DNA from 3 places in the Metasolibacillus sp. FSL K6-0083 genome. Region 3 is predicted to be linked to each of the others. Evidence: riboswitches for the same ligand, from Rfam matches in the RefSeq annotation. Region 3 holds a riboswitch; each other region holds the start of a gene.
The links. Region 3 has a riboswitch for S-adenosylmethionine ahead of MHB51_RS10040 (O-acetylhomoserine aminocarboxypropyltransferase/cysteine synthase family protein). Riboswitches for the same ligand answer to the same signal wherever they lie in the genome.

Region 1 (4,191 bases), 950 kb from region 3:
TTAGTAGCAATGGAAGAGCAACAGCAAAAAAATAGTCTAGTAGGACGAGAAGTCCATACTATTGGACAAGTCATCGATGATTTAGGAGCTGCATTTAATGAGGTCTCACACTCCGTCGATTCGCTAGCAACAGTTGCGAAAGAGCTTGTGTAAAAGTTAATTATTGTTAAAAGGTCGATTGGTTCCACAATTTGTGTGACGAATCGGCTTTTTTGCTTAGCTACATTGGGAAAATTTATGGGCAAATCAAGCATATTTGCAGGCAAAATCAGCAATGAATCTGGTGAATTTTATAGTTTGCGGGCGCAAATACTGGATAGTCAGGGGAATTATGGATTTCCGGCTAAACTTATCATTTTTGTCACAGAACGAATCTGAAATTTAACGTAAAAACAGCTATACTAAAAATAAGAGAAATTGACGTTTAGCAAGGAGAGACAACAATGAAAACGATTGTAGTTATTGGTGGCGGTATTACAGGGCTTTCTACAATGCATTACTTGGCACGACAGGTGCAGGAGCAAAATATCGATGCGAGGCTTGTTCTTATAGAAGGAAATCAGGAATTAGGTGGAAAAATTCGCTCTCAGCAAATCGATGAGTTCATTATGGAAACAGGTGCGGATTCAATTGTGGCACGCCATCCGGGAGTGCTTGATTTAGTACGTGAAGTGCAGTTTGAGGATGAGCTTGTTTATAATGCGACAGGAATCTCATATATTCATACAAATAATGAGTTACATGCTATTCCAGCGGGCTCTACATTTGGTATTCCGATGAGCGAGGAGTCTTTAATGGCTAGTACATTATTGACAGATGATGAAAAACAGCGCGTTTTACAAGATGCGGAGATTGCAAATGACCGTTTTACAAAGGATAGCTCTATTGGTGAGTTTTTGGAATATTTTTTAGGTGAAGGCATCGTTAAAAAGCAAATTGCGCCCGTCTTAGCAGGGGTTTATTCAGGTAATTTATATGAATTGTCAATTGCCTCGACCTTGCCTTATTTAGTAGATTATAAAAATAATTACGGTAGTATTATGGCTGGCTTTAAAGCGCATCGCGAACAATTTGAAAAAGCAGCAGATAAAAAGTTTATTTCGTTCCAACGGGGGATGTCAGCTTTTATTTATCGCATAGAAGAAAGCTTACCACAGGTGGAGTTTATGAAAGGGGTAGCAGTGACATCGGTTGCGAGGGATGACGGGCATTATAAAATTATGCTAGATACTGGACAAATGATTGCTGCGGATATAGCTGTTTTAGCAGTACCGAATGAAACAGTGAAGCAATTGTTAACAAATGAGCAGTTGACACATCATTTAAAACAATTTACAAATGGCTCTGCTCTTACACTCTATGCTGGATTTAATGTGTCAGACTCTGTTTTACCTGCGGATGGAACGGGCTTTATTGTTTCGCATAATAGCGACTTGCAATGTAATGCATCTACTTGGACGAGTCGTAAATGGGCACATACATCAGAGAACGGCAATTTACTAGTACGTTTATTTTATAAAGATAGCAATCCCCGCTATGAGGAGCTTGCAGCTATGTCAGATGAGCAACTAACGGAAATTGCTCTACAGGATATTAAGCTGAGCTTAAATATTGATGACAAGCCGAGCGTAGTAAATATTACAAAGTGGATTGATAAAATGCCACGCTATGACCTGGCACATCGAGATGCCCTAAAAGCGGTAGAGAAGGAAATGGCAGAACATTACCCAAACATGCTGCTAGCAGGCTGCTCTTATTATGGTGTAGGTATCGGCGCATGTATTCAAAACGGACGCGATACAGCAGCGAAGGTAATTGCTAGAATAAGCAAGAATAGATAGCGATATAGTAGGATATTTCGTATGTTTCGTAAAAAACACTTCTCAAATGCGATACACTACTCTATAATGAACAATAAGAATTTAATAAATATTCAAAATTTCTTATCGAGAGAAGCAGAGGGACTGGCCCAATGAAGCTTCAGCAACCAACAATGATGTCAGGTGCTAAATCCAGCAGGTGTTATACCGACAGATGAGAAGGAACGACGTGAACAAGTAGAGCCTTCTTTAAATATACATTTAGAGAAGGCTTTTTTGATTTTTGCAAATATACAAAACTATAGCCTTGAGTAGATGAAAATCTAGAATCAAGGTGCAATTAGGAAAGTGAGGATATAAAATGGGGCTACGTGAAGCATTACAAACTAGAGTATTAACGGCGGACGGTGCAATTGGTACGCTGCTTTATTCATATGGATTGGATTATTGTCATGAGGAAATGAATATTACAAGACCTGAAATTGTAGAAAAGATTCATAGTGAATATATTGCTGCTGGAGCAGATGTTATTCAAACGAATACGTACGGGGCAAACGCTATTAAATTAGCGCGTTATGGCTATGAGGACCGAGTGCAGGAATTTAATGAGGCAGCCGTGAAGCTAGCGAAGGCGGCTGTTGGTGCAGGTGAGCAATTTGTGCTTGGTACGATTGGTGGTGTGCGCGGTATTCGAAAAAGTGACGCGACATTAGAGGAGATTTTAGTGGCGGTTCAAGAGCAAGCGCAAAGTTTGTTAGCAGGTGGGGTAGATGGATTGCTGCTTGAAACGTACTATGACTTTGAGGAATTAGCAGCGACTGTTAATATGCTACGCCAATTAACTGATAAAGTGCTTATTGCCCAATTATCGATGCATGAGCCGGGTATCCTACAAAACGGAATGCGTTTGAATGATGCGTTGACACAGCTTGATGCACTTGGAGCAGATGTTGTCGGTATGAACTGTCGCTTAGGACCGTATCACTCCATTCAAGCGATGGAAACAGTGCAATTGCCAGAGCGCGCCTTTCTTTCTGCTTATCCAAATGCTTCTCTACTAGATGTAGAGGATGGGCGCGTTGTGTATGAGTCGGAGGCAGATTATTTTGCACGTGCGGCTGTAGAGTTAGTTGGTCAAGGCGTTCGATTAATTGGTGGTTGCTGTGGTACGACGCCAAAGCATGTGGAGGCAGTGAAGAAGCGTTTAGCAGGTGTCACACCTTTGACCGAAAAAGAAATAAAACCTGTTAGTATAGAGTTTGTGCGTGTGCCAGAGCCGCCTGTCGAGGAGCCTTTACATATAAAAGTAAAGCGCGAACGTTCGGTTATTGTTGAATTGGATACGCCACGTCATTTAGAAATTGATGGTTTTATTAAGGGGGCAAAGGAGCTCTATGAAGCTGGGGCAGATGTAGTGATGATGGCCGATAATTCCCTTGCTTCACCGCGTATTAGCAATATTGCGATGGCCTCTATTTTAAAATTGCAGCACGGGGTTCGTGCTTTGCCCCATTTGACATGTCGTGACCGCAATTTAATCGGGCTACAATCGCATTTGATGGGCTTAGATGCACTTGGCTTGCACGATATTTTAGCGGTGACAGGTGACCCGACAAAAGTTGGGGATTTCCCCGGGGCAACAAGCGTTTATGACGTATCATCAATGGAGCTCATTTCGTTGATTAAACAGTTAAACGAAGGAATTTCTTTCTCAGGGAAGCCATTGCGTAAACAGGCTAATTTTTCTGTCGCGGCAGCTTTTAATCCGAATGTGCGGGTGTTGGACCGTGCGGTAAGCCGTTTAGAGAAAAAAATCGAGCATGGGGCGGATTACTTTATTTCACAGCCTGTTTACACGAAGGAAAAAATTATTGAAATATACGAGGCGACAAAGCATTTAGAAGCGCCAATTTATATTGGTATTATGCCATTAACGAGCTTTAAGAGTGCGGAGTTTTTACATCATGAGGTACCGGGGATTAAATTATCTGATGAAGCGCTAGCGCGTATGGAAGCTTGCGGTGATGAAAAGGCGAGAGCAACCGCTGAAGGTGTGGCGATTGCGCAGGAATTACTTGATACAGCCTGTGAATACTTCAACGGTATTTACTTAATTACACCGTTTTTACGCTATGATATGACACTGCAATTAATGGATTATGTGAAACAAGTAGATGCACAAAAAGGAGTTAAAACAAATGTTTAATCATCCGATTGAGGAACAATTAGCAAAGCGCATTTTAATAATTGATGGCGCAATGGGCACAATGCTGCAAAATGAAAATTTAACATATGATGATTTTGGGGGCGAGGAGTTAGATGGCTGTAACGAAAATCTTGTTCTAACACGTCCGGATGTTTTGCACAAAAT
Region 2 (4,191 bases), 1.7 Mb from region 3:
GGTTCTGGCTCTGTTACGCCACGTTCTGTACCTGCTAACTTCGATGTGAAGCCGCTTAGGAAATGATACATCGCTTGCTCCTTTGTTAATTTTGAGATTGGAGGTAATACACCAAATGCATCTGCAGTTAAGAACACGATTGTTTGTGGGTGTCCCGCTACAGAGGGCTTTGCGATATTTTCAATATACTCAATCGGGTAAGCTACGCGCGTATTTTCTGTTAACGAACCGTCGTCATAGTTGCAAATACGTGTATTTTCATCTACAATAACGTTTTCTAATACAGAGCCGAAGCGAATCGCATTATAAATTTCAGGTTCTTTTTCTTTTGAAAGGTTAATTGTTTTTGCATAGCAACCACCTTCAATATTGAAAACGCCATTGTCTGACCAGCCGTGTTCGTCATCACCGATTAATTTACGGTCGCTATCTGCTGATAAAGTCGTTTTGCCTGTACCAGATAAGCCGAAGAATAAAGCGACATCGCCCGCTTCACCAACGTTTGCTGAGCAGTGCATTGATAAAATATCTTGCTCTGGTAATAAATAATTCATAATGCTGAAAATAGATTTTTTCATTTCACCAGCGTATTCTGTACCACCGATTAAAATCACTTTCTTTTCTAATGAAACAATAATGAATGTTTCTGAATTTGTTCCATCAACAGTTGGATCTGCTTTAAAGTTTGGTGCAGAAACAATTGTAAAGTCTGTTGTATGTGTAGCAAGCTCTTCGGCAGTTGGGCGGATAAATAATTGATGGCAGAATAAATTATGCCATGCATATTCATTAATAACTTTAATACCGATTTGTGAATCTTTATCTGCACCAGCAAAACCATTAAATACGAAAAGCTCGTCGCGTTCTTTTAAATAATTAACTACCTTTACATATAGTTTTTCAAACACTTCAGAAGAAATCGGACGGTTTACTTTTCCCCAGTCAATTTTATCTTTCGTGCTTTCTTCTTCTACTGTATATTTATCTTTAGGAGAACGACCAGTATATTTGCCTGTTTCAGCACGTAATGCACCGTCAACAGTTAGAATTGCTTCTCCACGAGATGTTGCTTTTTCTACTAACTGTGGAACAGAAAGTTGAACATGAATATTTGTACCGTTTAATAAATCTTTCAGTTCGTTTGCAATTTCTACTGAATTCATCGCTTAAAACCATCCTTTTATTTATAATATTCCCAAGTTTGGTGGGAATTCATTTCTTTTAACTACAAAAAGTATAACACATTAAATGAAATAGTCTATACTAATTCGAGAGAAATTTATGAAATTTTTAGTCGGTAAATCGGAAAAAATGAATGGATGTGTATAGTATTTGACAGCGCAAAAAAAATTATGTATTATATGAAATTGAACGGATACTCTTATCCCGAGCTGGTGGAGGGTCAGGCCCTATGAAGCCCGGCAACCTGCATGACTTTTCACATCATGCGTTGGTGCCAACCTGATGCAAGGAGCTTTCTCCTTGAACGATAAGAGTGAAAGGGAACGAAAATACAATCCTTTCTCTCATGCTTATGAGTGAAAGGTTTTTTTATTGCCTAAAAAAGTTCGTCATTGAAAAACCTAGTTGATAAACTAGCTGTCTAGCACTGCGCTTGAAACGATTCGCAACGCTTACTATTATATAGATAAATGCTTAAACAGCAAGACAGCCTTAAACTTAAGACGATGATAAAACTTTTCTTTATGACTATACCTTTCAAAAACCTTATGTTAAGAGGCGGTAATGGTTTGAGTTGATTCCATATTCATGGGCAGCCATTATGAAAACGATTGATGCACAAAAGTGTAGTGAATCATTAACTGTCTGTAAAAGCCGAAGCGGCGAAGTTTGATAAAGAATGGATGAAATACTCTTCTATTATATTAAAGCATCGCCTTAAAAGCTTGACATGGGTAAGGAGTACCGTATCATATTCGCAGGAACTATAGGAGGAAACAAAATGACAAATCGTAGACTATTTACATCTGAAAGTGTTACCGAAGGACATCCAGATAAAATTTGCGACCAAATCTCAGATGCAATTTTGGACGCCATTTTAGCTGAAGATCCAAATGCTCGTGTAGCATGTGAAACAACGGTAACGACAGGACTAGTACTAGTGGCAGGAGAAATTACGACTTCTACTTATGTAGATATTAAAGGAATTGTACGTGACACTGTAGCAGAGATTGGCTATACGCGTGGTAAATATGGCTTCGATGCTGAAAACTTAGCAGTGCTTGTAGCAATTGGCGAACAATCACCTGATATTGCACAAGGCGTAGACCAAGCTCTTGAGGCACGTGAAGGCTCAATGTCAGACGAGGCGATTGAAGCAATTGGTGCAGGTGACCAAGGATTAATGTTTGGGTATGCATGTAACGAAACACCAGAGCTAATGCCGCTACCAATTAGCTTGGCGCATAAGCTAGCGCGCCGTTTAACAGAAGTGCGAAAATCAGATGAATTAAAATATTTACGTCCAGATGGAAAAACACAAGTAACGGTTGAGTACGATGAAAATAATGTACCAGTACGTGTAGATACAATTGTTATTTCAACACAGCATGATGAAGAAGTAACATTGGGGCAAATTCAAGCAGATTTAAAGCGTGTTGTAATTGCACCAGTTGTACCAGCTGAGCTATTAGATGAAGCAACAAAATATTTTATTAATCCGACAGGTCGCTTTGTTATCGGTGGACCAAAGGGCGATGCCGGTTTAACAGGTCGCAAAATCATTGTGGATACTTACGGAGGCTATGCGCGACATGGTGGTGGGGCATTCTCAGGTAAGGATGCGACAAAAGTAGACCGCTCTGCGGCTTACGCAGCGCGTTATGTGGCAAAAAATATCGTTGCTGCTGGTTTAGCAGACCGTGCAGAAGTACAGCTTGCTTATGCAATCGGTGTGGCACAGCCTGTATCAATTGCTGTAGATACATTTGGTACAGGAACAGTGCCATCTTCTCAAATTGTAGAATGGGTCCGTGAGCTCTTTGATTTACGCCCAGCAGGTATTATTAAAATGTTAGATTTACGCCGACCAATCTTTAAACAAACTGCAGCTTATGGACATTTCGGTCGTACAGATTTGAATGTACCTTGGGAGCAAACAGATAAAGCAGACGTATTAAAGGAAAAAGCAGCATTATTAGTGAAATAATAGTGAAGGGGTTGTCCGAAAGCAGGCAGACGCGCTGCTTTCAGACAGCTCTTTTTTTTATATAGATTCAGAGCGGAAGTGTAGTAACAAATCTTATTTATAGCGATAGCAAGGTGCCAGATGCAGAAGCAAATGAAGTGAGTGCTCCTGTGGTGTTGACAATGAATAGTCAACATCCTCGTCGCAAGGGAGGGTGTGCTCCTGCGGTAGTAACAATAAATTGTTACTATCCTCGTTGCAAACAAATATGTAAAGTCCCTTTACATATTTGTTTGCAATGATTTATAATATTGGCCTTTTTCTACATATTCACGAATAATGCGATCCATGTCTTCACGATCCTCTGCATTTACTTCGCGTACGACCTTTGCGGGACGCCCCATTGCGAGCATATTTGGTGGTATTTTTTTACCTGGGGGAACGAGACTGCCCGCACCAATAAACGCACCTTCTCCAATTTCAGCTCCATCAAGAATGATTGAGCCCATGCCGATTAGTGCTCGTTTGCGAATGGTACAGCCATGCAATGTCACCTGATGACCAACCGTTACTTCATCTTCAATAATTACAGGGTTATTTGGACTTTGGTGTATGCAGCTCAAATCTTGTATACTAACTCGTTTGCCAATAATTGTTGCTGCTACATCACCACGAATAACTGTATTAAACCATATTGTCGATTCCTCTCCAATTGTAACGTCGCCTGTTATCGTAGCGAAATCTGCAATAAATGCAGAGGAATCAATTTTGGGTAGTATCCCTTTATATGGGTAAATCATAATAAAAACGCTTCCTTTCTTTATACACACTATGCAACCATCGTATCAAAAGTAGAGAAAAATAGAAAATAAAATTTAAACAATGCTTAAAAAACCGATTATAATAGAAGAATCTATTGTAGCAATCGTAATAAAAGATATAATGAATCTTCAGTGTTAATATAGGATAAATGTATATAATGAGCGACAGTAGGATAACAATAAATTTAAGTTTTAGAATGTAGGAGGGATTGCAATGTGGAA
Region 3 (4,191 bases):
TTTTTTCAGAGAGGTCACCAAACATTCAAATAATATAGAAATGGGGCTGCCAAGAAAGAAATGACTTTCAAGACAGCCCCGTAGGTTATATATCAATAAAAGAAATGGGGGAATTTCTTCTATTATAATAAGGAAGATTTCAACTAACTTCTGTTAATTGTCGACGGCGATAGTTTTCCAAAATGGATTGCATAATCTTTTCCTCTAATGCTGTAAATGCAGGCACTGCATATGTGCGGTGAACAAGCTGAAACTCCCCATAGCGTAAAAACCATTCTTTCGCTGGCAATTTAATGTGGTCATTTCCATACTCGATATACGCATCATATACTTCCTTTACAATGTACCCATTTAATAAATCATATGTTGATTCTGAAAACGCACTATGCCCAAACACTTTCATCCACATCATTTCAACATTTGCTAATAATAATTGAATTGCTTGTGAATTGATGAAGGTGTATGTCTCATTTAATTCATACACAATATAAGATGCTATGTTTTGCGCACTATATGTACGTCCCATATTCAACACTCCTTTGATTTATCCTATTTTATCAATTACGCTTCGGTTTACTACCACCCAGATTTCTCCAATATTTTCGGTGGAAGTTTACTTAAAATCGCCACATCCTGTAACATCCGTTGGAGATTGATAGAATTTTAATTCCCTGCAAGTAGATTGGTTTTATTATAATTGAGAAAAATCAAGAAGTCAATAATTCTTATAAAAATACTAGGTATTGAGTTTTTAATTTTGCTAGGGGGGCTGCGACTGCGAAATGATGCAGTCTACAGCCTATTTTTAGCAACAATCTAACAAAACCATATAGATACTTTATACAAATGAGTATTCAAGCGTTTGTCTATAGGTTAAGCGTTTTTTGCTGCTAATGCTAACGCTTGGTCCAAATCTGCTACTATATCTTCCACTGCTTCTAAGCCGATTGATAAGCGAATGAGCTCTTCTGATACACCAGCGATTTTAAGTTCTTCTGCTGACAATTGTTGATGTGTTGTAGATGCTGGGTGAATAATAAGCGAGCGTGCATCGCCCACATTTGCTACATGCGAGAAGAGTTTAACACTATCAATAACAGTTCGCCCAGCCTCTCTACCACCTTTAATACCGAAAGTGATGATAGAGCCAAAACCATTTTTCAAATACTTTTTCGCCAATGAATGCGATACAGTATCTTCAAAGCCGTTATAGTTTACATATTCCACGAATGGGTGGTTGCGCAAATGAGCGGCTACTTTTTCAGCATTTTCATTATGTCTTACTACACGCAAATGAAGCGTTTCTAACCCTTGTAAAAAGTTGAATGCTGAGTCTGCACTTAATGTTGGCCCGAAATCTCGCAGCAATTGCACGCGCAATTTTGTAGCGAATGCCGCAGTTGCCGTATCAACTCCATAGCGGATGCCGTGATATGTTGTATCAGGCTCTGTGAAGCCTGGGAATTTCCCCTGTGTCCAGTCAAATTTCCCTGCATCGACAACAATACCACCGATTGTTGTGCCATGCCCACCAATCCATTTTGTTGCCGAATGAATGACAACATCCGCCCCGAATTCGATTGGATTAGAGCCATATGGTGATGGGAATGTATTATCAAGGATTAGTGGGATACCATGCTCATGTGCGATTTTAGCAACCGCTTCAATATCTAGCACATTTAAGCTTGGATTACCGATTGTTTCTGCAAAAATTGCTTTTGTATTTTCGTTAATTGCCGCTCGGAAATTTTCTGGGTCACTCTCGTCTACAAATGTTGTCGTAATACCGTAACGTGGCAAAGTTGTAGCAAATAAATTATAAGTACCGCCGTACAAGGAGCCCGCCGATACGATATGGTCCCCTGCACCTGCAATGTTCAAAATAGAAAATGAGATAGCTGCCATTCCTGAAGAAAGCGCTACTGCCGCTGTTCCTTTCTCCAATAAAGCAACTCGCTCTTCAAATGCCCCGACAGTTGGGTTCATAATACGTGAATAAATATTTCCCGCTTCTTCTAATGCAAATAAGCGCTGCGCATGAGCAGTATCGTTAAATGCATAAGCAGTCGTGCGATAAATCGGTACGGCAATTGCCCCTGTTACTGGATCGGGTTTTTGCCCACCGTGTAATAATAATGTTTCTGGTCTAAGTGTTGACATGAGATTCCTCCTAAAATGTTTTCGATGGCTAGTGGATTTTTGAGGAGGGTAGAAAAACAAAAAACCCTCTTCCTAAGAAGAGGGTTCGCAAATGAGCAAGTTTTCCTCCCCTTATCTTTCAGATCCCAATCCGAATCTGTAGGAATTAGCACCTTTGTAAGCTCGTCGCTTACCGGTTGCCGGGCATCACAGGGCCTAGTCCCTCCGCCACTCTTGATAAGAGTATTTGATTCATGTTCCATCGTTGTGATTGAGTATAAAGCATTGTAAACCAAGAAGTCAACTATTATTTTTTAATTTTTACGCTTCTTATTTTATCTATGTATTTTAAATTTTCATGAGTACAAGAACTTCTTAATGAAACTGTTTCTCCGCCGACATAGCTAAAATTGTAACCAGCCCTCTCAAAATGTAACTTGTTAAGAAAAATCTTGCATTTTCCTTTTCTTAATTGAACTACCGAATTTACAATGGCGAAAGAAATGAAAAAATCCCCAATAAAAGTAATACACAGCGCATTTCCTATATTGATATATAATCTTTAAAATCATTATAACCCTGTAACTAACTTATAAGGTAAGTTTTGATACAGAACATGGTATGATAATAATTATGGGGCTTTAAATTGGACTAACAACTATGAAATCCATCATATTAGACCGTGTAAATGGGGGGGAAATAAAGATTATAGTAATTTAATTCCACTACCATATTCATTCCATAGAAGTGTTGTATCCCCTTGGTGGACAGCTTATTAGAAATTAGGTGAATTTAACATGTCTATTGAATTAACTTTAACATCATTAATGAAAAGGTTAGAGCAAGAGAACCGTCTAACTGTACAATTGGAAAATGGAGAAATCTTAAATAATGTAACATTCGATTGGAATAGTCCCATATCAAACCAAGAACTACAAGAATTTTCTTTAAAAAACCCACATCATATTTTACCAGAAGCCCTGTGTTCGTTTCTACAACACAGTAATGGAGCGAAATTATTTAATAATGAAGGTCTTGGTATGGATTACTTTGAAATCTATACCATTCATGAAATGCAAAATTATATAGATGAATATAAAACAAATATATATTATCAAGGTGCATATGATAAAAGTTGGGTTATGATTGGTGCTTATCGAGGATATGGCGACTACATGTTCATTGACTCGCAAAAAGTGGTGAATGGAGAAGAGGATTATTTAATCTATGTACAAGTAGGCGATATTCAAAGATTACCTATGAATTTTGAAACTTGGCTTGATAGATTCATTGTTGCACAAGGAGCTAGATATTGGTTATGGTAAGTATGAGGAGCTGTCTAAAAAGATCATTTTCTATAGAACTCGCATTAAAAGGGGGATTTTTGCTTCTTCTCTTTCATTTTTGAAAAACACCGCTAAACCCTGTGTGTCTAGCATTTTCAAAGAAAACCCTCTCTATTTTATAGAAGCAAACATTTTGCCAAAACACCATCATCAGCGTCCAAAATGCCGGCTATGCACGGCTTTTTGGACGCCCCCTCATTTAATATCAATCTAAAGTGAATCAATTTCATAAATCGATTTTTTCAGGAGCTTAGACTGATCCAGTGTGAAAACTTACGTTTTTAAAAATTATGCAGCTGCTTGCAACTTGTTTAATTGCACGTTGATACAATCTACTACTAACTTGCAGGCATTATAAATAAACATCACGAGATTGAAATGCAACTTTGTCCTTCTACCGGTTCGATGACGGACGTTGTTTAATTGAAAGTATTGTTTTAAATAGGCGTTCCACTGCAGTACGTTCTTTATAAAGCCTTTTCCATAGGTCTGAACCACGTGCGGATAGGTATATTTTCGAATATCCTAAAACATTTTACTAAGTCCTTTACTGTTGGAATATGTTCTATAATACGAATGATGAGTGATTGAATCATCTCACCATAGTTACATTCACGTGAAGCACCAGGTAACGTCTTTTTTGAAAAGAGATGAAAGATTGGTTGTACATCGAAAGTAGAGAAAATCGCATCAAATCGGTGCGAGC

Region 1: linked by a shared signal. The riboswitch ahead of MHB51_RS14670 (bifunctional homocysteine S-methyltransferase/methylenetetrahydrofolate reductase) and the one ahead of MHB51_RS10040 (O-acetylhomoserine aminocarboxypropyltransferase/cysteine synthase family protein) in region 3 are both predicted to bind S-adenosylmethionine.
Region 2: linked by a shared signal. The riboswitch ahead of metK (methionine adenosyltransferase) and the one ahead of MHB51_RS10040 (O-acetylhomoserine aminocarboxypropyltransferase/cysteine synthase family protein) in region 3 are both predicted to bind S-adenosylmethionine.

Annotation. Positions count from the first base shown of each region.
Region 1 is NZ_CP152046.1:3,115,728-3,119,918, forward strand. It holds gene MHB51_RS14655 (globin-coupled sensor protein) at 1-153, shown strand, start outside; gene MHB51_RS14660 (hypothetical protein) at 238-378, shown strand; gene hemG (protoporphyrinogen oxidase) at 444-1,841, shown strand; SAM riboswitch class I at 1,941-2,041, shown strand; gene MHB51_RS14670 (bifunctional homocysteine S-methyltransferase/methylenetetrahydrofolate reductase) at 2,182-4,026, shown strand; gene metH (methionine synthase) at 4,019-4,191, shown strand, end outside.
Region 2 is NZ_CP152046.1:29,926-34,116, forward strand. It holds gene pckA (phosphoenolpyruvate carboxykinase (ATP)) at 1-1,163, opposite strand, end outside; SAM riboswitch class I at 1,379-1,496, shown strand; gene metK (methionine adenosyltransferase) at 1,964-3,169, shown strand; gene MHB51_RS00160 (gamma carbonic anhydrase family protein) at 3,430-3,948, opposite strand; gene MHB51_RS00165 (alpha/beta hydrolase) at 4,184-4,191, shown strand, end outside.
Region 3 is NZ_CP152046.1:2,160,863-2,165,053, forward strand. It holds gene MHB51_RS10035 (hypothetical protein) at 140-526, opposite strand; gene MHB51_RS10040 (O-acetylhomoserine aminocarboxypropyltransferase/cysteine synthase family protein) at 874-2,160, opposite strand; SAM riboswitch class I at 2,269-2,383, opposite strand; gene MHB51_RS10045 (SMI1/KNR4 family protein) at 2,937-3,464, shown strand; partial or broken gene MHB51_RS10050 (IS5/IS1182 family transposase) at 3,774-3,987, opposite strand; gene MHB51_RS10055 (hypothetical protein) at 3,953-4,191, opposite strand, start outside.